One region of the Chromobacterium sp. CV08 genome, then DNA from elsewhere that is predicted to be linked to it. Evidence: riboswitches for the same ligand, from Rfam matches in the RefSeq annotation. Region 1 holds a riboswitch; the other holds the start of a gene.

Evidence for each region. A riboswitch is a leader RNA that binds a small molecule or an ion and turns the genes downstream of it on or off. The one in region 1 is predicted to bind glycine.
Region 2: it holds a riboswitch for glycine, as region 1 does, so the genes downstream of both, gcvT (glycine cleavage system aminomethyltransferase GcvT) here and WNM05_RS13420 (trimeric intracellular cation channel family protein) in region 1, are expected to answer to the same signal.

The regions. Positions count from the first base shown of each region.
Region 1 is NZ_CP150453.1:2,860,339-2,871,750, reverse strand. It holds gene WNM05_RS13445 (diguanylate cyclase domain-containing protein) at 1-422, opposite strand, end outside; gene WNM05_RS13440 (purine-cytosine permease family protein) at 644-2,050, shown strand; gene WNM05_RS13435 (peptidoglycan DD-metalloendopeptidase family protein) at 2,052-3,278, opposite strand; gene WNM05_RS13430 (hypothetical protein) at 3,621-4,361, shown strand; gene WNM05_RS13425 (MFS transporter) at 4,420-5,715, opposite strand; gene WNM05_RS13420 (trimeric intracellular cation channel family protein) at 5,899-6,513, opposite strand; glycine riboswitch at 6,668-6,765, opposite strand; glycine riboswitch at 6,770-6,856, opposite strand; gene WNM05_RS13415 (DUF3141 domain-containing protein) at 6,990-9,506, opposite strand; gene WNM05_RS13410 (LysR substrate-binding domain-containing protein) at 9,803-10,744, opposite strand; gene WNM05_RS13405 (FMN-dependent NADH-azoreductase) at 10,851-11,412, shown strand, end outside.
Region 2 is NZ_CP150453.1:1,507,794-1,519,205, reverse strand. It holds gene WNM05_RS07260 (putative bifunctional diguanylate cyclase/phosphodiesterase) at 1-971, opposite strand, end outside; gene WNM05_RS07255 (class I SAM-dependent methyltransferase) at 1,213-1,857, opposite strand; gene gcvP (aminomethyl-transferring glycine dehydrogenase) at 2,216-5,068, opposite strand; gene gcvH (glycine cleavage system protein GcvH) at 5,161-5,547, opposite strand; gene gcvT (glycine cleavage system aminomethyltransferase GcvT) at 5,605-6,693, opposite strand; glycine riboswitch at 6,733-6,831, opposite strand; glycine riboswitch at 6,846-6,936, opposite strand; gene WNM05_RS07235 (amino acid permease) at 7,106-8,389, opposite strand; gene gluQRS (tRNA glutamyl-Q(34) synthetase GluQRS) at 8,731-9,627, opposite strand; gene fdxA (ferredoxin FdxA) at 9,722-10,045, shown strand; gene WNM05_RS07220 (hypothetical protein) at 10,070-10,363, opposite strand; gene cheD (chemoreceptor glutamine deamidase CheD) at 10,392-10,997, opposite strand; gene WNM05_RS07210 (protein-glutamate methylesterase/protein-glutamine glutaminase) at 10,994-11,412, opposite strand, start outside.

The sequences.
Region 1 (11,412 bases):
CAAGCGAGCGCGACCAGCGCCACGGCGGTCGGCGGCGCCATCCGGCCCGGATGGGGCACCATGTCGTGGCGCCAGGCGTGCAGCTGGGGCAGGTCCAGCCACCAGGTCTGGCCGCTGGCGAGCTCCAGCAGCGCCAGCGTCGCCAGCGCCAGCACGGCCGCGGCCAGCGGACGGTGCGCCCGCCACCGGGGCCGCCACAGCGCCAGCGTCAGCGCGAGGCCGTACAGCGCTAGGCAGAACGCCGTGGAGATCACCATGTGGATGTTTTGCGGGACCAGGGCGGGGGAGCGGGAGAGCCAGCCGCCGATGACGCCGGCGCCGAGCAGCATCAGAAACAGTCCGGCCGCAGCGGTCAGCAATCGATATCGCTCGTGCAGCAAGCGGCGTTTGAATTCCGTTAGGAACAGGGTGAGTCTATGCACTGCATTCCATTCCGCGAGCCGGCTATAAGATTCTCATACGAAATATTAGGACAAATATCATCCGGCCTCTGCCTGGGCGGGAATAAACCGCGCCGCCGCTTGAATGCCGCAATGCCGCATGACTTTGATTTGCCCGCCGTCATGCTGACGGTATAGATTGTCCGGCGCAGCCTGCGGACGCGCTGAGACCGCTGCGCCCGGCCGCGCAAGGAGAAACCGTCATGCAAACGCAAGCATCGTCCCGTCCGGCGCTGACCGAGCGCCGCTCGATAGATTTCATTCCCGAGACCGAGCGCCATGGGCGCGTCTTCAGCCAGTTCACATTGTGGCTGGCGGCCAATCTGCAGATCACCGCCGTCGTCACCGGCGCGCTGGCGGTGGTGCTGGGCGGCGATGTGCTGTGGTCCATCGTCGGCCTGGGCCTGGGACAGGCCGTCGGCGGCCTGGTGATGGCGCTGCACGGCGCGCAGGGGCCGAGGCTGGGACTGCCGCAGATGCTGGCCAGCCGGGCGCAGTTCGGCGTCCGGGGCGCGGTGCTGCCGCTGGCGCTGGCCTGCGCGATGTACCTGGGTTTCAACGCCACCGGCATGATCCTGTCCGGCCAGGCGCTGGGGCAGCTGCTGGGCGTCGACGACCGCGCCGGCATTGTCTTGTTCGCGCTGGCGGTGATGGCCGCCGCCGCGCTCGGCTACCGCGCGATACACCGGCTGGGACGGGTGGCCAGCGCGCTCGGCTTGCTGGCCTTCCTCTACCTGTTCGTCCGCCTGGCCGGCAGGGCGGACCTGCTGCAATTGGCGCTGGCCAGGCAGCATTTCGATGCGGCGGCCTTCTGCACCGCGGTTTCGCTGTCCGCCTCGTGGCAGATCGCTTTCGCGCCGTATGTGTCGGACTACTCGCGCTATCTGCCGTCTGCGACGCCGCCGGCCCGGGTGGCGCTGGCGATAGGGCTGGGGTCGGCGCTGGGCGCGCAGATCGCGATGTCGCTCGGCGTGCTGGTGGCCGCCGTCGGCGGCGCGGCCTTCCGCGGGCACGAGGTCGCCTACTTCGTCGGCCTGGGCGCCGCCGGGGCCGTCGCGGCGGCGCTGTTCTTCTGCGTCGCCTTCGGCAAGATCACCATTTCGACGTTGAACGCGTACGGCGGCTTCATGTGCGTCAGCACCATCGCGGCCTCCTTCGGCGGCCGGCCCGCCGCGATAGGTCCGTTGCGGCGCTGGCTGACGGTGGCGGCGATGGTGCTGGCCTCGGTGGCGCTCGCCGTCTGGGCCCAGCACAGCTTCCTGCCGCTGTTCAAATCGTTCCTGCTGTTGCTGCTGGCCTTCTTCACGCCGTGGAGCGCGGTGAACCTGGTCGATTTCTACCTGCTGTCCGGCGGCAAGGCGGACGCGGCGACGCTGGCCGGCGGCGGCGATTGCCCCGCTTACGCCTGGCCAGGCCTGGCCGCCTATCTGGCCGGCGTGCTGCTGCAACTGCCCTTCATCGATTGCGCCTTCTTCACCGGACCGGCGGCGCGGCTGCTGGGCGTCGACCTGTCCTGGCTGGTCGGCTGGCTGGCGCCGGCGGCGCTGTACTGGCTGCTCCGCCGGCGCGCCGGCGCGGGGCGGATGGCCGCCGCGCGCCATTCCGGCTAGCTCACCACAGCCTGCCGGCCGATGCGCACAAGGGCACGACCGGCGCGTTGCTGCCGGTGTCCAGGAAGCCGTCGCTGATCCATTGTCCGCTGTCGGTGCGGTTCCAGATGTCGGTGCGGCCCCAGACGCCGTTCACCGCCTCGCCGCGGACATGGCATTGCAAGGCCACCTGTTCGCCTCGGGACACGCTGCCGGCGATGGCGGCGGACAGGCTGGGGGCGCTGCGCAGATTGACGCGATTGTCGCCGCCGCCCGGCGTCGCGGTGCCGCTGGCGCCGCCCGGCCCCGGGGCGGAGTCGCCGCCGCCGTAGTTGACCAGCCTGCCGCCGACATTGACGCGGCTGCCGTTGCGCGCCGCGTAGCCCTGGTAGGCCCGGCTGCCGGCAAAGAACTGCCAGCCGCCCAGCCATTTGCGGTTCACCGGCTCGGCCTGGCCCTGGTGGACCAGGGAGAAGTGCACGTGCGGACCGGTGGTGCTGCCGCCGCAGGGCAGGCCGTTGCCTATGGTGCCGAGATAGGCGCCTTTGGCGACGCGCTGGCCGTCGGCCACCGTGTTCAGCTTGATCATGTGGTAATAGGTGGACGAATAGCCGTTGTCGTGCACCAGCTTCACCAGCGCGCTGCCCCCGCGCATGCAGCTCTTGTAGATCACGCCGTCGCGCGGTGCCAGCACGCGGCCGTCGCCGCCGGCGAAGTCTATCGAGTCGTAGGGCTGGCTTTCTCCGCTGTAGCCGTGCGCGCCGCCGGTCAGGCTCCAGGCCGCGCCCTCCTGCCACGGCAGCCCGAGGCCGGTGGCCTCCGGCGCCAGCCGCTTCTGTTTCCGCGCCTGGCTGAGCCAGGCACGGCGCTCGTCGGCGCTGAGCCAGTCCGCCGGCGCGGCGGCCAGCAGTTCGGCGAAGCCGGCGTCGTCCTCCAGCGCCAGCCGCCAGCCGTCGGCGCTCCTGCGTGCCAGGAACAGCCGCGACAGCGGCACGCGGTCTTCGGCGCCGGCCAGCGCCGGCAGCGGCTGCGTCGCCGAGCCCAATACCCACTGGCCGTCCCGGCTTTCCCGATTCGTCTCGACCAGCGGGGCCGGCTGAACGCCCTTGGCCAGCGGCGCCAGCGGCGCGAGCGCGGCCGCGGCGGCCCGGCGCAGCGCCGGGTCCTGTGTTTCGACGGCGGCCTGGGCCGCGGAGGCGCCGAAGGCGAGCAGCGCGACGCACAGCGAATGCATCGGGACTTTGATCATCACGGACTCCTTTCTGGTTTTCGTCTTGGCCGGACTGCGACCGGCATTGGGACCATATCGGGAGCGGGGAGGGATTTCAGCTGGTCTTAAGAGGGAGTTGCGCGAGGGAACCTTTTGTCGATTTTCATGCATATTGTCCGCTCTAGGTATTTGTTCGGAATGATTTTCCGCGCCGGCGGCATATAAAACAGCTTGGCATGCACGCATGCCCGAATACTTCCCCGAGCGGAGCCGCCCGGCGTTGGCGCGCCGCAGCGGCTTTCCGTCCCCGGCAGTCTCGTTCCGACTTTCACTTGATTTGCCCGGATCCGGCTGAGGCCGGTCCCGGCATCGGAGAAACTCATGTCTTCGAATACCCTGCGCATCACAGCCAGCGACAATGAACTGTATATCGTCGCCTACCAGTGGGGCGCCAGCTACCAGCTGGCCCATATCCAGAGCGGCAACAGCAATGCGGTCAGCGTCAATGTCAACATCGGCACCGGCAGCTACACCGAGCCGCCGGTGCAGAACGGCGTCAACGGGCCGCTGAACAGCAGCTATACGGTCAATCTGCCGGCCGGCGACTACGAGGTGATGGCCGTCGGCATCAACTGGGGCGGGCCGTGGAGCTTCGCGTTCAACGTCAATGGCGGCGCCCAGCATGCCGGCAGCGGAAGCGCCGGCAACGGCGTGGTCTGGTATACCGAGGGCGCCGGATCCGGCGCCGGCATTCCGATCACGGTCGGGCAGTCGGCCCCGGTGGTCGAGACGGTGCAGGTCAGCTCCCATCCGCCGATTCCGTCCGGCCTGAAGGTGGCCTTCATGACCGGGCCCAACTCGCCGACGCCGGACGGGGAGAGCAGCACCTGCAAAATCGTCCGCTACAACGGCCTGAGCTACTGGGCCTACTCCTATATCGACAACCGCTATTCCTTCGGCCTGGTCGGCTACGAGGGGACGACCGGCAAATACGTCGAGAAGGAGTTGAAGGGCGGCCGCTATCTGTGGAACGTCACCGTCGACGACGTCGCGCAGACGGTGACCTTCTACGGCCAGGCCGGGCAGAACGTCACCGTGCCGTGGAGCCAGCTGCCGAAATGACGCGCGCGGTTGACCAGACGGCCGCTCTCCGTCGGCGGCCGTTTGGCTTCGGCCGGATTCAATCGGCTTCGGCGGCGGGGCGTTCGCGGAACAGCATCAAGGCCAGCAGGCTGAGGCCGGTGCAGCTCATCGCGTACCAGGCCGGAGCCAGCGGATCGCCGCTGACGCTGATCAGCCAGGTGACGATGAATTGGGCGAAGCCGCCGAACAGGGTGACGCCGCAGGCGTAGACCACGGCCAGGCCTGTGGCCCGGCCGTCGCGGGGCAGGGCCTCCATCACCAGCAGGAAGCCGGCCGGACAGCCCAGCGCGAGGACGGTGGTCAGCAGCGTAGCCAGCACCAGGGCGTTGCCCAGGCTCGGTTCGCCCAGAAGCAGGGCGAAACAGGGCAGCGTCAGCAGCATCAACAGCGAGTTGACGGCCAGCAGCAGCGGTTTGCGGCGGTTCAGGCGGTCGGCCAGCCAGCCGGCGGGCGGCGACGCCAGCATCATCATCAGGCCGGCGGCGCAGCCGCTGAGCAGGGCGGAGGATGCCGGCAGGTGCAGCACCTTGTTCAGATAGGACGGCATGTAGTTGGCCACCACATAGGTATTGGCGGACATGCCCATCACCAGCATGCTGCCCAGCAGCAGCGTGCGCCGGTGTTCACCGGCCAGCCGCAGCAGGCCGACAGGCCGCCGCGTTTCCGGATGGTGGGTCTCGCCAAGCTGGCCGCGGATGTACAGCCCGAGCGGACCGATCAGCAGGCCGAACAGGAAGGGCAACCGCCAGCCCCAGCTTTCCAGCGCGTCGACGGGCAGCAGCGCGGTCAGCAAGGCGCCGCTGGCGGCGCCGACCAGCACCGCGGCGCCTTGGGTGGCGGTCTGCCAGCTGACCATGAAGCCGCGGCGCTTGGCCGGACCGAACTCCATCAGATAGCTGGTCGACGCGCCGATTTCGCCGCCGGCGGCGAAGCCCTGCAGCAGGCGCCCTGCGACGATCAGCAGCGGCGCCGCCGTGCCGATGTCGGCATGGGTGGGGGCCAAGCCGATCAAGGCGGTGCCGGCGGCCATCAGCCAGATGGTCAGCGTCAGCGCCGGCTTGCGTCCAGAGCGATCGGCGATGCGGCCTATCGCCAGGCCGCCCAGCGGGCGCATCACGAAACCGATGCCGAAAGTGGCCAGCGCCATCAGCAGCGAGCCGTATTCGCTGTCGGACGGAAAGTACAGCTTGCCTATCAATACGGCGAAGAAGCTGAACACGGTGAAGTCGTACAATTCCAGCCAGTTGCCCAGCGCGATGGCGATCAGGGTGCGGCGCGGCGAGGCCGGGCGGGCGGCGGACGAGGGGACGGGGGCGACCAGCGGCTTGTTCATGGCGACTCCTGTTTTGGGATGGGCCGCCATGCGGGCGGATTGTTATCGCTTTCTTTTGTATGATATTAGCATTATTTGTGTCGGTGGGGTGTCACGGGACGGTGGGAGTCAGCGGCCGAGATGCCGGAACAGCGGCTGGCCGAACGGCGCCCGCAGCGCCGTGCGCGCGTCGGCAAGACGGGCTCAGTGGCTGTCGTGGCGGTAGGCGAACACCGGCAGCCGCCATTCGCGCCACAGCGCGGTCATCCGCAAGGCCAGGCCGAAGGCGAAGCTGGCGACGACGTTCCATTCGTGCTGGGCGCCCAGCCAGTTCAGGCCCAGATACAGCCCGGCCACCAGCAAGGACACGCTGGCGTACAGTTCGCGCCGGAACACGATGGGCACGCGGTTGCACAGCACGTCGCGCAGGATGCCGCCGGCGATGCCGGTGATCATGCCGGCCATCACGACGATGACCGGGTGGTAGTGCATGCCGAGCGCGACATCGCAGCCTATGATGGTGAACGCGACCAGGCCGAGCGCGTCCAGGATCAGGAACAGCCGGTTCAGATGGCGCATATAGCGCGAGATCAGCACGGCGGCGATGCCGCCGGCCACCACCAGCAGCACATATTCCGGGTGCTGGGTCCAGCCTATCGGGTAGCGGCCCAGCACGATGTCGCGCACGGTGCCGCCGCCCAGCGCGGTCAGGAAGGCGATGACGGTGACGCCGAAGATGTCCATGTGGCGGCGGCCGGCCGCCAGCGCGCCGGTCATCGCTTCGGCGGTGATGGCGATCAGATAGATCAGGGTCAGCATGGCGTGGCGTCCTTGCGGATGGCGGTTGCCGGCGCCGCCGGCTTGGCGGAGCGGGACATCGGGTGAGGGCAGGGCGCGGGCAAAAGCCGGGCGCGCCGCGGGGCGGGTGCGCGGGACAAGGCAGACTCCTGGGTGGATTCCGGGCTACGGAACAGCCTCTCCCCTTGTCCTTTTACCTGAGAGTTGCATGGCCGGCGGCCACTTGCCCCTTCGGTGGGCTGCTCGGGGCAGCCTCTCTCCAATCGGCTTGATTCAATGAAACACTGCGGTACGGCTTGCCTGAGCGATTATGGGAGCTTGCGTCTTCGGCGGGGGCCATGCCCCTCTCTCCCGCAGTTAGCCGGCTATATTAGCTTTCGCTATTGAAGTCGTCAATGCCGGGCCGGCGCGACGATGCGCCCCGGCCCGGCGGCCCTTCGGGGCCGTTTCTGCCCCGACAGAGATGGCCGATGCCGCAAAAGATCGTAAACAGGCTCTCAGTGCTTGTCGGGCTCGCCGGAGACGGGCTGGGCCGCGCCGCCGGGCGTGCGGCCATTGGCCTTGGCCGGCCCCTTCCGGGGCGCCGCCGTTTTCGGCTCGGCGCCGCCGGCAGTCTTCCCCGCCTCCTTGCGCCCGATTGCCGGCTTGACGGCCTTGGCCGCGGGTCCGACGGTTGCCGTCGGCGCCTTGCCGGATGCGGCGGTCTTGGCTGTGGTCGTCTTGGCCGCGCCCGTCTTGGGCGCGGTCTTGCGCCCGCCCGCAGGTTTGGCTGCGGCGGCGGCCGGCTTGGCGGCCCTGGCCGGCGGCTTGCCCGAGGCGGCCGGCGTCGCTTCGGCGGCGGCCGTCTGCGGGGGGACCTGCAACGCCAGCGCCGCGGCGACTTCGTCCAGTCGCGCCTGATGGACGGGCTCGATGGCGCCGCGCAGCGCCAGCAGGTCGCGGGCCAGCAGCCAGGCCTGATGGCGGCGGTGTGCGTCGGGCAGCAGCAGGGCGAGGCCGCGCAGCGCGCGCGGCGCGTCCAGCCGCACCAGCGCCACCTGGCGCCGCACGATGTCCTTCAATTGCATCAGCGTCAGCGGATACTCGTGGCGGACGTCGCGCATCACGCGGCGGATCGCGTTGAACGGCCGTTCGTCGACGACGCCGCTGCCGTTGCTGACATAGAGCAGCAGCCGCACGAAACCGTCGGCCAGCGTGCCCTGCTCGAAACCCGGGTCCAGGGCCTCGCGCTTCAGCCGGGCCAGCTCGCGGCTTTCCCAGGCCAGCGCCCGGCTGCGCGGCTCGCTGGCGGGCGTGACGCCGACCAGGGTCGCCAGCTGCGGCGATTCGTAGACGGCGCGGAACAGTTGCTCCTGGGCGGCGTCGCGCAGATCGCGGTAGTGGTCCAGCGATCGGACGACGAAGTCGGACAGCTGCTGCTGCCAGCGCCACAGCGGATTGTCTTCTGCCACCGGCCGGCGTTGTTCGCGCACCTTGGCGGCCAGGTCCGGCAGCCACCACAGCCACGGGTTCTTCGGCGAGATCAGCGTCCGCTCCAGCCGGGCCGGATGCAGCTCGCGCAGCAGGCGGGCGCTGGTCTCGTTGCTGAGCGCGCGCACCGCCGGAGACAGGTAACGGTCGTACACGCCCTGGTTGATCTCGGACACCCGCTTGACGACTTCGAAGGCGCGTTCGTCGTCGCGGCCGTCGTCCAGCGCCAGGATGTCCTGCACGTCGCGCGCCTCGAAACGGATGATGTAGCGCCCCTCGATGTATTCCAGGCCCGGCGCGTCCGGGGCGATGTCGTCGATGACGGCCTCGTACAGGCCCGGCGCCAGCACGTCTATCAGGTCCAGCGCGCTGGCGAATTCGCTGTGTTCCTTGTTGGCGACGCCGGCAGATACGAAGATGCCGAGGTGGCCGACCTTGTTGTGCAGACAGTAGACGATGGTCTGCTCGTTGTCGCGGATGTCGTCGACGCTGTCGTACAGATCGGCGATCCAGTTAAGCGCCTGCTGCGGCGGCGTGATGTTGTCGCCCCAGGAGGCGAACACGATGATGGGGGAGCGGATGTTGCGCATGTCCACCCGGACCTTGCCGTCGTGGCTGGCTATCCTGCCGTGCACCAGCTCGTTGCCGACGAACAGCTTCTGGGTGATCCACTCCATTTCCACCTTGTTCAGCAGGTAGTGGCCGCCCCACCAGCGCTCGAAATCCAGGTAGCGCTGCGGCTCGGTGTCGATCTTGGCGTACAGATTGTAGGACTTCTTCCACAGCGTGTTCGCCGGGTCCAGCTTCTCGAAATTCTCGACCAGATGGGCGCCGTCGAAATGGCCGTTGCCCAGGTCGCCGGCCAGCGAGGCGGTCCAGGTGCCGCCGGCGAGGCCGCCGGCGTAGCGCATCGGATTCTTGCCGCGCACGCCGGCCCAGTACGACAGCGGCGATCCGGCCAGCAGTATCGGGCCGACCAGATCCGGCGCCACCGCCGCCAGCATCGCCAGCGCCCAGCCGCCCTGGCAGTTGCCGATCACGAAGGGCTTGCCGTCGCTGTCCGGATGCAGCTCGTTGACGCGCGCGAGGAAGTGCCCTTCGGCCTTGGTCACGCTTTCTATGGTCTGGCCGTCGACCGGTTGCGGGAAGAACATCACGAAATAGCAGGGATGGCCCTGCTGCAGCGCGACGCCGATCTCGCTGTCCATCTTGAAGCCGCCGATGCCGGGGCCGTGGCCGGCGCGCGGATCGATGACGACGAAGGGGCGTTTGGCCGGATCGGTGGCCGGGCAGCCGGCGGGAGGCTTGATCGCGGCCAGCGCGTAGTTGGCCGGATCCGGCAGCTCGCGGCCGTCGACGATGATCCGGTACTCGAAGACCAGCACCGGCGGCTTGCCGCTTTCGCAGTGCTCCAGATAGGTGGCGCCGCGACGGTACTGCGTGTCCCAGTACAGGATGCCGCGCTGGCAGGCGTCCAGCCAGTAATCAAACAGCGCTTGAGGGAACGGGAACTTCCCGCCTTGAACCGCAGCAGTCGACCACATTGCAACCCCTTGTTCTTGAACGGTAGGAAAAGACGCGTGCAGCCTGTTGACGACCCTCGGAAAACGAACGCCGCCGAAAAGGGACCGTGAACGGGCCGCGGCCGACGACAGGCCATGGCCGTCACTGTACTCGTTATTTGCTGCAACGCAATAAATGCCGACGGTCCGGCGACGATGTGTGGCGCGAAGCCATCAACCGGTCCCGGCGCCTGCCGGGCTTCGAGTCGCGGCGGCCGTTTGCAGTTCCTTGACCATCTCCACGCCGGCTCAGGCCTGTCGGCGGGGGAAGGCCGATGTCATGCCGGGCGGATGTCGGCGCGCTGCCAGTCGCCGGCCATTTCCTCGCTGATCAACTCCTCGGCGACGAAGTCCAGGAAGGCGCGCACCGCCGGAGACAGGCCGCGCCGGGTCGGAAAGGCGGCGTGCAGTATGCCCCAGGGGAAGTCGTACTCGGGCAGGATGCGGCGCAGGCGGCCGTCGGCCAGGGCCTGGTGGCAGACGTTGGCGGGCAGCGCGGCGATGCCGACGCCGGCGATCGCCGCCTCCAGCAGCACGATCATGTCGTCGGTCATCAGGCGCGGGGCGTCCAGGTGGATGGTGTAGCTCTGGCCGACGTTGTCCAGCAGCAGCCACTGGCCGCGGCCGTCGGGCCGACTCATCGTCAGCGCAGGCAGCGCCGCCAGCCTCTCCGGGGTCTGCGGCTCGCCGCGGCTGTCCAGAAAGGCCGGGCTGGCCACCAGGATCACCCGGCTTTTGCCGAGCCGGCGCACCACCAGGCTGGCGCTGTCCTCTATCACGTTGCGGACCCTGAGCGCGACGTCGACGCCTTCCTCTATCAGGTCCACCCGGCGGTTGGTGGAGTCCAGCGCGACGCGCACCTGGGGGTGCCGGGCCAGGAAGCGCGGCAGCAGCGCGCTGAGCATGGTCTTGGACAACAGTTCCGGGCAGCTGACCCGTATCAGTCCGCGCGGTTCTGCGCTACTTTGCAGAATGGCCTCGTCGGCGGCGTCGGCTTCGGCCAGCATCGCCTGGCAGTGCCGGTAGTACTGGCCGCCGATCTCGGTCAGCGCCAGCCGGCGCGTGGTCCGTTGCAGCAGGCGCACCCCCAGGCGGGCCTCCAGTTCGGCCACGCGCCGGGACAGCCGCGACTTCGGGATGCCGAGCACCCGGCCGGCGGCCATGAAGCCGCCGTGTTCGACGACCTTGGCGAAGTACAACAGATCGTTCAGGTCCTGCATGATTGTCTCGCTGATGGAACAATGTTTCCAATTTTAGCAGTCTAGTCCGGATTGTCGCGCATGCCTATCATTGCTCCATCACAGCCGAACAATGGAAGGAACTGATATGAAACTGCTGCATCTGGACTCCAGCATCCTGGCCGACAACTCCGTCACCCGCGAACTGTCCGCCGTCGTCGCCGATACGCTGCGCCAGCGCCACGCCAATGTGGAAACCGTTTACCGCGATCTGGCCGCCAACCCGATCGCCCACCTGTCCGGCGAGATCGTCGGCGCCCGTTTCTCGCCGGAGTCCGACTGGACCCCGACGCAGCGCAGCGAGGCGGCGCTGAGCGACCAGCTGATAGCGGAATTCTTCGCGGCCGACGTGCTGGTGATCGGCGCGCCGATGTACAACTTCTCCATCCCGACGCAGTTGAAGAGCTGGATAGACCGCGTGGCCGCCGCCGGGCGCACGTTCAAGTACACCGAGAACGGCCCGGTGGGCCTGGTGCCGAACAAGAAGGTGGTGGTGGTGTCCGGCCGAGGCGGCGTGCACAGCACCGAGCAGGGCAGCCTGATGGATTTCCAGGAGGACTTCCTGGTCAAGGTGCTGGGCTTCCTCGGCGTGACCGATGTGGAGATCATCCGCGCCGAGGCCATAGGCATGGGCCCGGACAAGCGCGCCA
Region 2 (11,412 bases), 1.4 Mb from region 1:
CCCAGGCGCGCCACCTTGTCGTCGTGACCGAGCAGCTGCGTCAGCCGGCCGCTCATCCTGATCAGCAATTCGTCGCCACTGGCGTGGCCCAGCGAATCGTTGACGTTCTTGAAACGATCCAGGTCGATGAACATCAGCGCCACTTCGCGGCCGTTGCGCCGGGCCTGCTGCAGATAAGGCAGGCATTCGCTGCGGATGCCGTTGCGGTTGGGCAGCCCGGTCAGCACGTCGTGGTTGGCCAGGAAGCTGGCGCGCGCCTCGGCATGCTTGAGGTCGGTGATGTCGACCTCGCTGACCAGCAGCGCGTCCTGGCCCGATACCGCGTCGCGGCAGGCGCGCGCGGCGATCTCGTGCCAGCGCGTGCCCAGCCGGGTCTGCACCTGGGCCAGCCGGCGCGCCTCTCCGGCGGCGGCCACGCCCTGCTTCAACGCCTGCCAGTCCGCGTCGTGAAGAAAACGGCCGCGCCAGTCCTCGGCGGCGTGCGCCACCTTGGCCCGCGCCGACGGATTGCGGTACAGCGCCCGTCCGGCTCCGTCGTACAGCGTGATCAGCGTCGAGGTGTGCATCAGCGCCTCGGCGCTGCGCAGCGTGGCAGGATCGGCGCTCAGCGTGTTCTGCGCCTCGCAGAACATCATCATCCGGCCTTCGGCGCGTATGCCGCGGAACGCCACTTTCAGCAGTTGCGGCAGACCGTTCGGATACAGCGTCCAGCTTTCGGTGAACACGGCGTTGTCGCGTTCGAAATCCTGCTGATACTGTCCGAGCCGCTGCGCCACCGACACCGACATGTCGGCGGCCATGTCGCGGGTGCGCAACTCGGCCAGACTGTCGGCCCCCCACAACTGCAGCGCGGCGCCATTGGCCCAGAACACACGCTTGTGATCGATATCGAACACCCATACCGGCAAGCTGAGGGCCTCCAGCATATCCAGTTTGTCCCCCTGCCAGGAGATCGCTTCATTGTTCGGCATGCTTGCCGCTAACCTTTTATTTATCCATCAAAAAATGCCAATCGCCGCCTTGCGGCGGCAGCGGCCATTGTAGCAAGCAAATCGCTTGCGGCTGTGGATTTCGACGCGTGCGCGTCACGGTGGTAGCCCATCCAGATGGTTCGTTTACGAACCGTTTAGACCGTTTAAAGCGCCGGCTATCGCTTTCGGCAATAAAAAAGCGGAGCGCCCCGCGCCCCGCCTTGTCCTGTGCCGGCCGGTCTCAGGCGGCCCGCAGCTGGTCGTTGCGGCCGAACAGCCTGGCGATGCCGTGATAGTGCGGCAGGCCGTGTCCGACATCCAGCGCGTACTCTTCCTGGTAGGCCAGCAGCGCCAGCGACGAGAACTGCTGGCGCAATTCGTCGGGCCGGTAGTAATGGCGGACGTAGGCGGCGGTCTCGCTGGCCTGCCCCCCGTCGACGACGCAACCGGGATCGTTGACCATGAACACCGAGACGAACAGATAGCCGCCCGGCACCAGCCCGTCCATCATCGCCTGCGCCAGCCGCTGACCGGAAGCCTCGTCCAGATGGTCGAGCGAGGTGTTGGCGACGATGACCTGATAGCGCCGCGGCTCGATTTCCAGATTGGCCAGATCGACCACCTTGGCGCTGACGTCGAGCCGGCGCTCGCCGGCCTGGGCGCTCAGCCGCTCCACCGCCTCCGACGACTCGTCGACGCCGCACATCGAAAAACCGCACGATGCCAGGTACAGCGCGTTGCGCCCCTGTCCACAGCCGAGATCCAGACCGGGTCCGGCGCCCTTCACGCCATACTTCTCCAGATAATGCACCAGGAACGGAGACGGCTTGTCTCCATAGAAAGAACCGTTATTGCGGTAGTATCCGTCAAAATCCGCAGCACCCATCTCGCTTGCCCCTGCTTTGCCTGCCTGCCAAAACCAGTACCCGCCGACAGATGATGTCAGGTCGACTAAGTACCACCACTTACATAAGTAGTAGTCAGCATAGGACATTGTGACAATGTTGATATTTTTATGAAGACCAAATTTGCACGGACGCCGCATGACGGGGTGGGAAATGCCAGAAAACGACTAAGTATTAGTACTTACCAATCCGAAAAACTAAGTATTAATACCTATCCATTTTGGGAATAAAGCCTCGCTGCCGGCGGCCGACCCTTCTTCCGGAGAGCGGTCCCGCGCGCAGAAAGAAAGCGCCCCGCAGGCGGCATGCCTTGCGGGGCGCGGGACGGCGCGGCTGCTCTTATTCGTATTCGGCCACGCTAGGGCAGCTGCACACCACGTTGCGGTCGCCGTAGACGTCGTCGATGCGGTTCACGCTAGGCCAGAACTTGTTCTCCAACACGTAGGGCAGCGGGAACAAGCCCTGCTCGCGACTGTACGGACGGTTCCAGTCGCCGGCGATGTCGGCCTTGCTGTGCGGCGCGTTGCAGAGCGGGTTGTTGTCCGCCGGCCACGCGCCGTCCTGCACCTGGGCGATCTCGGCGCGGATGGACGCCATCGCGGCGATGAAGCGGTCGAGCTCGGCCTTGGGCTCGGACTCGGTCGGTTCTATCATCAGCGTACCCGGCACCGGGAAGCTCATCGTCGGCGCGTGGAAGCCGTAGTCCATCAGGCGCTTGGCCACGTCCACCTCGGTCACGCCGGAGGCGGCCTTCAACGGACGCAGGTCGATGATGCACTCGTGCGCGACGCGGCCATTGGCGCCGGTGTACAGCACCGGGAAATGCTCGGCCAGACGGGTGGCCAGGTAGTTGGCCGACAGCAGCGCGTTCTCGGTGGCCTGCTTCATGCCTTCCGCGCCCATCATCGCGATGTACATATAGGAGATGGGCAGGATGGAGGCGGAGCCGAACGGCGCCGCCGACACCGCGGTCTGGCCTTCCACCGCGCCCGGCACCGGCGCCACCACGTGGTTGGCGATGAACGGCGCCAGGTGCGCCTTCAGGCCGATAGGGCCCATGCCCGGCCCGCCGCCACCGTGCGGGATGCAGAAGGTCTTGTGCAGATTCATGTGCGACACGTCGGCGCCGATGTCGGCCGGGCGGGTCAGGCCCACCTGGGCGTTCAGGTTGGCGCCGTCCATATAGACCTGGCCGCCGTGGGCGTGGACGATCTCGCAGATCTCTTTGATGCCCTGCTCGAACACGCCGTGGGTGGACGGATAGGTGATCATCAGCGCCGCCAGATTGGCGGCGTGCTGCTCGGCCTTGGCCTTCAGGTCCGCCACGTCGACGTTGCCGGCCTCGTCGCACTTCACCACCACCACCTGCATATTCATCATCTGCGCGGTGGCCGGATTGGTGCCGTGCGCCGATTGCGGGATCAGGCAGATGTCGCGGTGGCCTTCGCCGCGCGACTCGTGGTAACGGCTGATGGCCAAGAGGCCGGCGTATTCGCCCTGGGCGCCGGAGTTCGGCTGCATCGAGATCGCGTCGAAACCGGTGATCGCCTTCAACTGCGTCTGCAGGCCCTCGATCAGCTGCAGGTAGCCGACGGTCTGCTCGCGCGGCGCGAACGGGTGCATATTGGCGAATTCCGGCCAGGTGATCGGGATCATCTCGCTGGTGGCGTTCAGCTTCATCGTGCAGCTGCCCAGCGAGATCATCGAGTGGTTCATCGCCAGGTCGCGGTTTTCCAGCTTCTTCATATAGCGCAGCATCTCGTGCTCGCTATGGTGGGTGTTGAACACCGGATGGGTCAGGATGGCCGACTCGCGCTTCAGCGCGGCGGGGATCGCGTCCTGGGCGGCGGCGTCCAGCGCGGCCAGATCGGCCGACTTGCCGGTGAACAGTTCGATCAGCTTGGCCAGATCCGCCTCGGTGGCGGCCTCGTGGAAGGCCACGCCCAGCACGGTCTTGCCGACGCGGCGCAGATTGTAGCCGGCGGCCAGCGCGGCGGCGTAGATGGCGTCGGCCTTGGGCGCGTCCACCTGCACGGTGTCGAAGAAGCGGTCGAACACCAGCTTGCCGCCGGCCTCCTTCACAGCATGGGCGAAGATGGCGGCCAGGCGGTGGATGCGCGCGGCGATGCGCTTGACGCCCTCCGCGCCGTGGTAGACGGCGTACAGGCCGGCGATATTGGCCAACAGCACCTGGCTGGTGCAGATGTTGGAGTTGGCCTTCTCGCGGCGGATGTGCTGCTCGCGGGTCTGCAGCGCCATGCGCAGCGCGGTCTTGCCCTTGGCGTCGATGGACACGCCTATGATGCGGCCCGGCGCCGAGCGCTTCATCTCGTCCTTGAACGCGAAGTAAGCCGCGTGCGGGCCGCCGAAGCCCATCGGCACGCCGAAGCGCTGGGTGTTGCCCAGGGCGATGTCGGCGCCCATTTCGGCCGGCGACTTCAAGGCCACCAGCGCCATCACGTCGGCGGCGACGGCGACGACGCCGCCCTTGGCCTTGATCGCGGCGATGTACGGGGTCAGGTCGATCAGGTCGCCGGCCTCGCCCGGATACTGGAACAGCGCGCCGAAATAGTCGCCGTTGCCGGCCTCTTCCGGGTGGCCCTGCACCAGTTCGAAGCCGAAGTACTTGGCGCGGGTCTTCATCACGTCCAGCGTCTGCGGCAGCACGCGGCTGTCGACGAAGAAGCGGGTGGACTTGGACTTGGACACGCGCCCCGCCATCGCCATCGCCTCGGCGGCGGCGGTCGCCTCGTCCAGCAAGGACGCGTTGGCCATTTCCAGGCCGGTCAGGTCGATCACCATCTGCTGGAAGTTCAGCAGCGCTTCCAGACGGCCCTGGGCGATCTCGGCCTGGTACGGGGTGTAGGCGGTATACCAGCCCGGATTTTCCAGCACATTGCGCAGGATGACGGTGGGCGTCAGCACCGGGTAGTAGCCGAGGCCGATGAAGGACTTGTTGACCACGTTCTTGCTGGCTACAGCTTTCAGCGCGGCCAGCGCCTCGGCTTCCGGCTGCGGCGACGGCAGATCCAGGCGGCGGTTCAGGCGGATGTCGGCCGGCAGCGTCTGGTCGATCAAGGCGTCGATGGACGGCGCGCCGACGGCGGCCAGCATCTCGGCGCGCTCGGCGTCGGACGGACCGATGTGGCGGGCGATGAATTCGTGGCGGTTGAAGAGTTCGGAGAGCGACATGCTTGGGACTTCCTTCGTTGCGGCGGCCTAGACGAGGCCACGCCGGGAAAAACAACGCCCCGGCGTCTTGCGACGGCGGGGCGGTCAGGCTATCAGGCGCCGATTTCCTTGGCGTAGGCGGCGGCGTCCATCAGGCCGTCCAGATCAGCGGCGTTGGCCGGCTTGATCTTGAAGAACCAGCCGTCGCCGTACGGGTCGCTATTGGCCAGCTCCGGCTCGCCTTCCAGTTCCTCGTTGACGGCCAACACTTCGCCGGCGATCGGACAGTAGACGTCGGAAGCGGCCTTTACCGACTCCACCACGCCGGCCTGCTCATCCTTGGCCAGCTTCGCGCCGACCTTCGGCAGCTCGACGAAGACGATGTCGCCCAGCAGTTGCTGCGCGTGCTCGGTGATGCCGACGGTGACGGAACCGTCAGCTTCCAGGCGCAGCCACTCGTGGCTGTCGACGTATTTCAGTTCGGCGGGGATGTTGCTCATCTCGGTTTCTCCTTGATAACGGTGTTCGGGTAAAGGCGGCTCGTCTCGCCGTCCGGTTTATTCGAATACTTTCTTGCCGTTGCGGACGAAGGGCAGCTTGACCACGCGGACATCGGTCAGCGTGCCGCGCAGGTCCACCCGGGCGGAGGCGCCGGTGGCGGCCGGCACGCGGGCGATTGCGATGGAATGCTTCAGCGTCGGCGAGAAGGTGCCGCTGGTGATCACGCCCTCGCCGACGCCGTCCACCACCACCTTCAGGCCTTCGCGCAGCACGCCGCGGCCTTCCAGCACCAGGCCGACCTGCTTCATCTTCACGCCGGCGGCCTTCTGCGCTTCCAGCGCCTCGCGGCCGTTGAACTTGCGCTCGGCCGGCTCCCAGGCGATGGTCCAGCCCATGCCGGCCTCCAGCGGCGACACGGTCTCGTCCATGTCGTGTCCGTACAGATTCATGCCGGCTTCCAGACGCAGCGTGTCGCGCGCGCCCAGGCCTATCGGCGCGACGCCGGCGGCTTGCAATTGATTGAAGAAGGCAATCGCCTGGTCGGCCGGAACCATGATCTCCAGGCCGTCCTCGCCGGTATAGCCGGTGCGGGCATAGAACCATTCGTCCTGCGGCAGACCCTGGAACACTTTCAGCGCGCGGATGGCGTCGGCCAGCTCCGGCTTGACGGCGCAGACCTTGTCTATGGCTTGCGGGCCTTGCACCGCCAGCATCGCCAGGTCGCGGCGCACCTTCAGCGCCACGTCGAAACCGGCCTTCTGGGTTTCCATCCAGGCCAGGTCTTTTTCGGTGGTGCCGGCGTTGACCACCATGCGGTAGCCGTAGGAAGTGAGATAGACGATGAGGTCGTCGACGACGGTGCCCTCGGCGGTGAGCATGCCGGAATACAGCGCCTTGCCCTCGAAGCCGAGCTTGGCCACGTCGTTGGCGATCAGTTTTTGCAGCCAGGATTTGGCGTCGGAACCGGTGATGTCTATCACCGTCATGTGCGAGACGTCGAACATGCCGGCGTCGCTGCGGACGATTTCGTGTTCCTTCAGCTGGGAACCGTAGTGGATGGGCATTTCCCAACCGGCGAAATCGACCATCTTGGCGCCGGCGGCGAGGTGGGCTTCAAACAGCGGAGTACGTTTCGGAGCCGTCATGGCGCGCGTCCTTCGAGAAAAGTGTGGATAGCCTCACAACCACACCCCTCTGTCCCTGCACCTGAGATTTTCCGGCCGCTCAAGCCGTTAGCCCCTTCGGTGGGCGCCGCGCGGGCACCGCTCTCCAGATTGCGCGAACCGGCTGCCGCCGGCCCGATGATACAGTCCTTTTGCCTGAGCGATTGCGGGTGCGCTTGCGCCTTCGGCGGCGGCCAGAAAGCCGCTCTCTCCTGTATGACCCGGCGATTATGGTGGCAGTGGCGCGAGCTTGGCAAGCCCTTATTATTTCTACTTAAAACGACCCGAATAAATGTTTTTCATGGAAAAAATACGCGCAAGATTTTCATTCGAAAGCATTCGAAAACGAAAAAGCGCGGCCTGAGCCGCGCTTCCCGTTTCCATGCCCGCGCGCCTATTCCGCCGCGTGCCTTTCCTTCAGCTGCCAGACATAGATGGGCAGGCCCAACAGCAAGAGCAGCATGCCCCACATCACGATGTCGGCGCCGGAGCCGTACAACGCCCACAGCGAGTAGACGAAGCCGATGCCGGCGAAGAAACCGGGCGCGACATAGTCCTTGGGCGCAAACGCCTTGCCGCGCATCAGCATGATGGCGATCAGCGCCATCGAGCAGAAAGCGTACGGCAGCAAGGTGGTGGCGGTGGCCAGCAGGATGATGAATTCGAAGATCTTGACGCCGCTGTCGCCGCCGGCGTACTTCATCGCCATCAGCACGGTGACCAGGCCGCTGGACAGCAGCAGGCCGAAGATGGGCACGCCGGCCGCGTTGCGCTGGCCGAAGCGGCGTGGGAACAGGCCGTCCTTGGCCGCCGCAGCCGGCACATGCGCCTGCATCAGGCTCCAGCCGTTCAGCGCGCCGAAGCAGGACACCACCGCGCCGAAACCGACCGCCCAATAGCCCCAGTCCCCCCACATCAGCCGCGCAGCGTCGGCGAACGGCGCCTGCGAGGCGGCCAGCACGTCGGCCGGCATCAGTCCCATCAGCGACACCGTGGACAGGATGTAGAGCACGGTGGCCAGCAGCGTGCCGATCACGGTGGCGCGCGGGATGGTCTTCTCCGGCTCCACCACGTCGCCGGCCGGCACCGAGGCCGACTCCAGCCCCAGGAAGGCCCACAGCGTCAGCGCCATCGTCGCCGACAACGAGGACAGCAGCGGCTTGTTGTGCGGGTTGAACGCCAGGTTTTCCGGCTGGAAATGGAAGAAGCCGATGAAGGTGACCGCCGCCAGCGGCAGCAGCTTCAGCAGCGTGGTCACCACCGCCACCACGCCGGAGCTGCGCGCGCCGCGGCTGTTGATCCAGGTGACGATCCAGATCAGGCCAATGGCGACGGCGCCGGCAAGCGGCTCGTTATGACCCAGCACCGGGAAAAACACCTGCATATAGCTGGTGGCCGCCACCGCCAGCGCGGCGTTGCCTGCCCACAGCGCGATCCAGTAGCCCCAGGCGATCCAGAAACCGGCGAAATCGCCGAAGCCGGCGTGGATATAGGCGTAAGGGCCGCCTTCGCGCGGCAGTATCGCCGACAGACGGGCGAACACCAGCGCCAGACAGATCGCGCCGCCGGACGTCAGCAGCCAGCCCAGCATGGACACGCCGCCGAACGGCGCCAGCGATGCCGGCAGCAGGAAGACGCCGGAACCTATCATATTGCCCACTACCAGGGCGGTGCACATCCAGACTCCGAGCGAGCCTTTATTGTGGGTGGAACGGTTTTCGCTCAAACCTGATTCTCCGTCTCGAACCAAAGCATCGCGCGCCCGGCGGCCAAGGGCCGGGCGCGGGGGAAATGGCAAGGAAATGCGTTCAGTCGACTCGCGCCGCTGGCTTCACGATAGGCGAAACCGGCCTGGCCGGCTCGGCCCGGAACATGCCGACGGCGCGCGGCGCCTGCGCCGCACGAAAAAAAGGGCGCATTAAAACACAGTTTTGACGTAAAAACATGTCGCATCGACGATTTTTTTTAAAGAAAATCGTTCGGCGCCAGCCACTTATGACATTAATGTTGCAAATGGAATCAATCGAGTTCCGCCAGCAGCGGGCCGCGCGGCACCCGGGACAGCGACCAGTTGGCGATGGCCCAGCGCCACAGCTCGGCCAGATCGCCGCACTCGGCCGGCGGCGCATGTCCCAGCCGGGCCAGCGCGCCGCGCAGGCGCCGCGCGGCGTCGTCGACGCCTATCGCCGGCGCCAGCGTCTGCTTGGACAGTTTTTCGCCGGCGGCATTGGTCAATACCGGCAGATGGCAATAGCCTGGCGCCTCCCGGCCCAGCGCGCCGTAGACGGCGAGCTGGCGCGGCGTCGACACCAGGAGGTCGGCGCCGCGGACGATGTCGGTGACGCCCTGCTCGGCGTCGTCGACCACCACCGCCAGCTGATAGGCCCAGAAGCCGTCGGCGCGCAGCAACACGAAATCGCCGATGTCGCGCGCGAGGTTCTGGCCGTACTCGCCCTGCAACCGGTCGCGCAGCACGCTCTCCCCCTCGTCGACCCGCAGGCGCCAGGCCCGGCCTTCGCGACCGTCCGGACAGCCGTCGCGACAGGTTCCCGGATAGACGTAGCCGTCCGGTCCGCGCCGCGCCAGCGCGGCGATCTCCTTGCGGGTGCAGCAGCAGGCATAGGCGCGGCCGGAGGCGATCAACTGCTCCAGCGCGGCGCGGTACAGATGATGGCGCCGGCTCTGGTAGACCACTTCGCCGTCCCATTCGAAACCGAAAGCCTCCAGCGTGCGCAGGATGTCGGCAGCGGCGCCGGGCACTTCGCGCGGCGGATCCAGGTCCTCCATCCTCAGCAGCCACTGGCCGCCGCGGCCGCGCGCCTCCAGATAGCTGCCGACGGCGGTGCTGAGCGAGCCTGCGTGCAGCAGGCCGGTGGGACTGGGCGCGAAACGGCCCCGGTACGAGGGATCTGACATCGGGTTCAAGGCTGCCGAATCCGACGGGATCGGCGAATTGCCGCTAAAATGACGGTAATCCCGAACCACGATTCAGCTTTAGAAGGGTAGACGAATGACGTACGTTGTAACCGATGCCTGTATCAAATGCAAATACACCGACTGCGTGGAAGTCTGTCCGGTCGACTGCTTCCGCGAGGGGCCTAATTTCCTGGTGATAGACCCGGACGAATGCATAGACTGCTCGCTGTGCGTGCCGGAATGCCCGATAGGCGCAATCTACTCCGAAGACGACGTGCCCAAGGGACAGGAAGGCTTCCTCGAGCTTAACGCCGAACTGGCGAAGGCCTGGCCCAGCATCGTCGAGCGCGTCGATCCGTTGCCGGACCACGCCGACTGGGCCGAGGTCAAGGACAAGCTGAAGTATCTGGAGCGCTGAGGGCCGCTCGCCGGACCGCCGCGCTCATTCGCAACGGAAAACCGCCCGGCTGCGTTCGGCGTCCCCCTTTTCCACCCGCAGCAAGACGGCATGCCCGCCGAGCGCGCCGCACTGAGCAGCGGCGCGCCTGCCCGCCTCGGACAGCTCCCCGTCGTAGACGTGGGCATATTCGTACACCAGCCGCGACGCCGAAACCTCAAGCGGCCGCACCGTCTCGCCAGGCGTGACGAAGGCGACGCCGTGCACGGCGCAGCCGCCCAGGCTGCCCGCCGCCAGCGCCGCCAGCACGCGGCGGCGCCACGCGAAGAATTCCGCCACCCCCTTCTCCCGGCGCCAGCGCGCCTTGCTAAATGAATAGATCGATATCACCGGTCTTGGCGCCCTCGTTCCGCTCCAGGATGCGGCCGCGATAAGGCATTTCCTCCTTGATCGCGCTGCTGCTGCGCTTGAGCTTCTTGATCAGCACCTTGCCGGTGTTGGTGAAAAAATAGACTTTGCGCGCGCAATCGCCCAGCAGGTCTTCCGCCAGGACCGGAATCTGCTCATTGGCCAGATAGCCGCGGATGAAGTTGGTGTTGCGCTCGCCGACATTGACCACCGTCATGCCGTCCAGCACATTGCCGGCGCCGAAGATCTTGGCCTCCAGCCTGTGCCGCATCGCGCCGAGCTTTTGCATGTCGGTGATCAGCAGCTCCATCGCGTTGACGCCGAAACGGGCCGCCGAGGTGCCGGCCCCGAGATCCAGCGAGCCTTCCGGCAGCAGGAAGTGGTTCATGCCGGCCACGCCCGATATCCGGTCGCTCAGGCAGACCGCGACGCAGGAGCCCAGCAGCGTCACCAGCATCCGAGGCTGATCGGTCGCGTGGAACTCGCCGGGGAACACCTTGACCGCCGTCATCTGGAAGTGCTTGTCGAAATACTGATGGCTGTTCGGCGCGTCCTGATGGCTCATGGCCCCACTCTTTCCGCCTGGCCCTGCAGGCATTCGACTACCTTGGACGCCAATCTGCCCAGCGGATGGACATGCATCACCGCCCCCACGCGGAACGCTTCGCGAGGCATGCCGTATACCACGCAGCTGGCCTCGTCCTGCCCGAACGTGATCGCCCCGGCGTCGCGCATCCTCAGCATGCCCTCGGCGCCGTCCCGCCCCATGCCGGTCAGAATCACGCCGATGGCGTTCTTGCCCAGATGCTGGGCGGCGGAGTCGAACAAGGGGTCCACCGCCGGGCGATGGCGGTTGACCGGCTCGCCGCGGTCCAGCGCGATCAGATAGCCGCCGGCGCCGCCCGGCCTGACCCGCATATGCGAATGCCCGGGCGCGATATAGGCGGTTCCGGACTGGACCGGTTCGCCGTTCTCCGCCT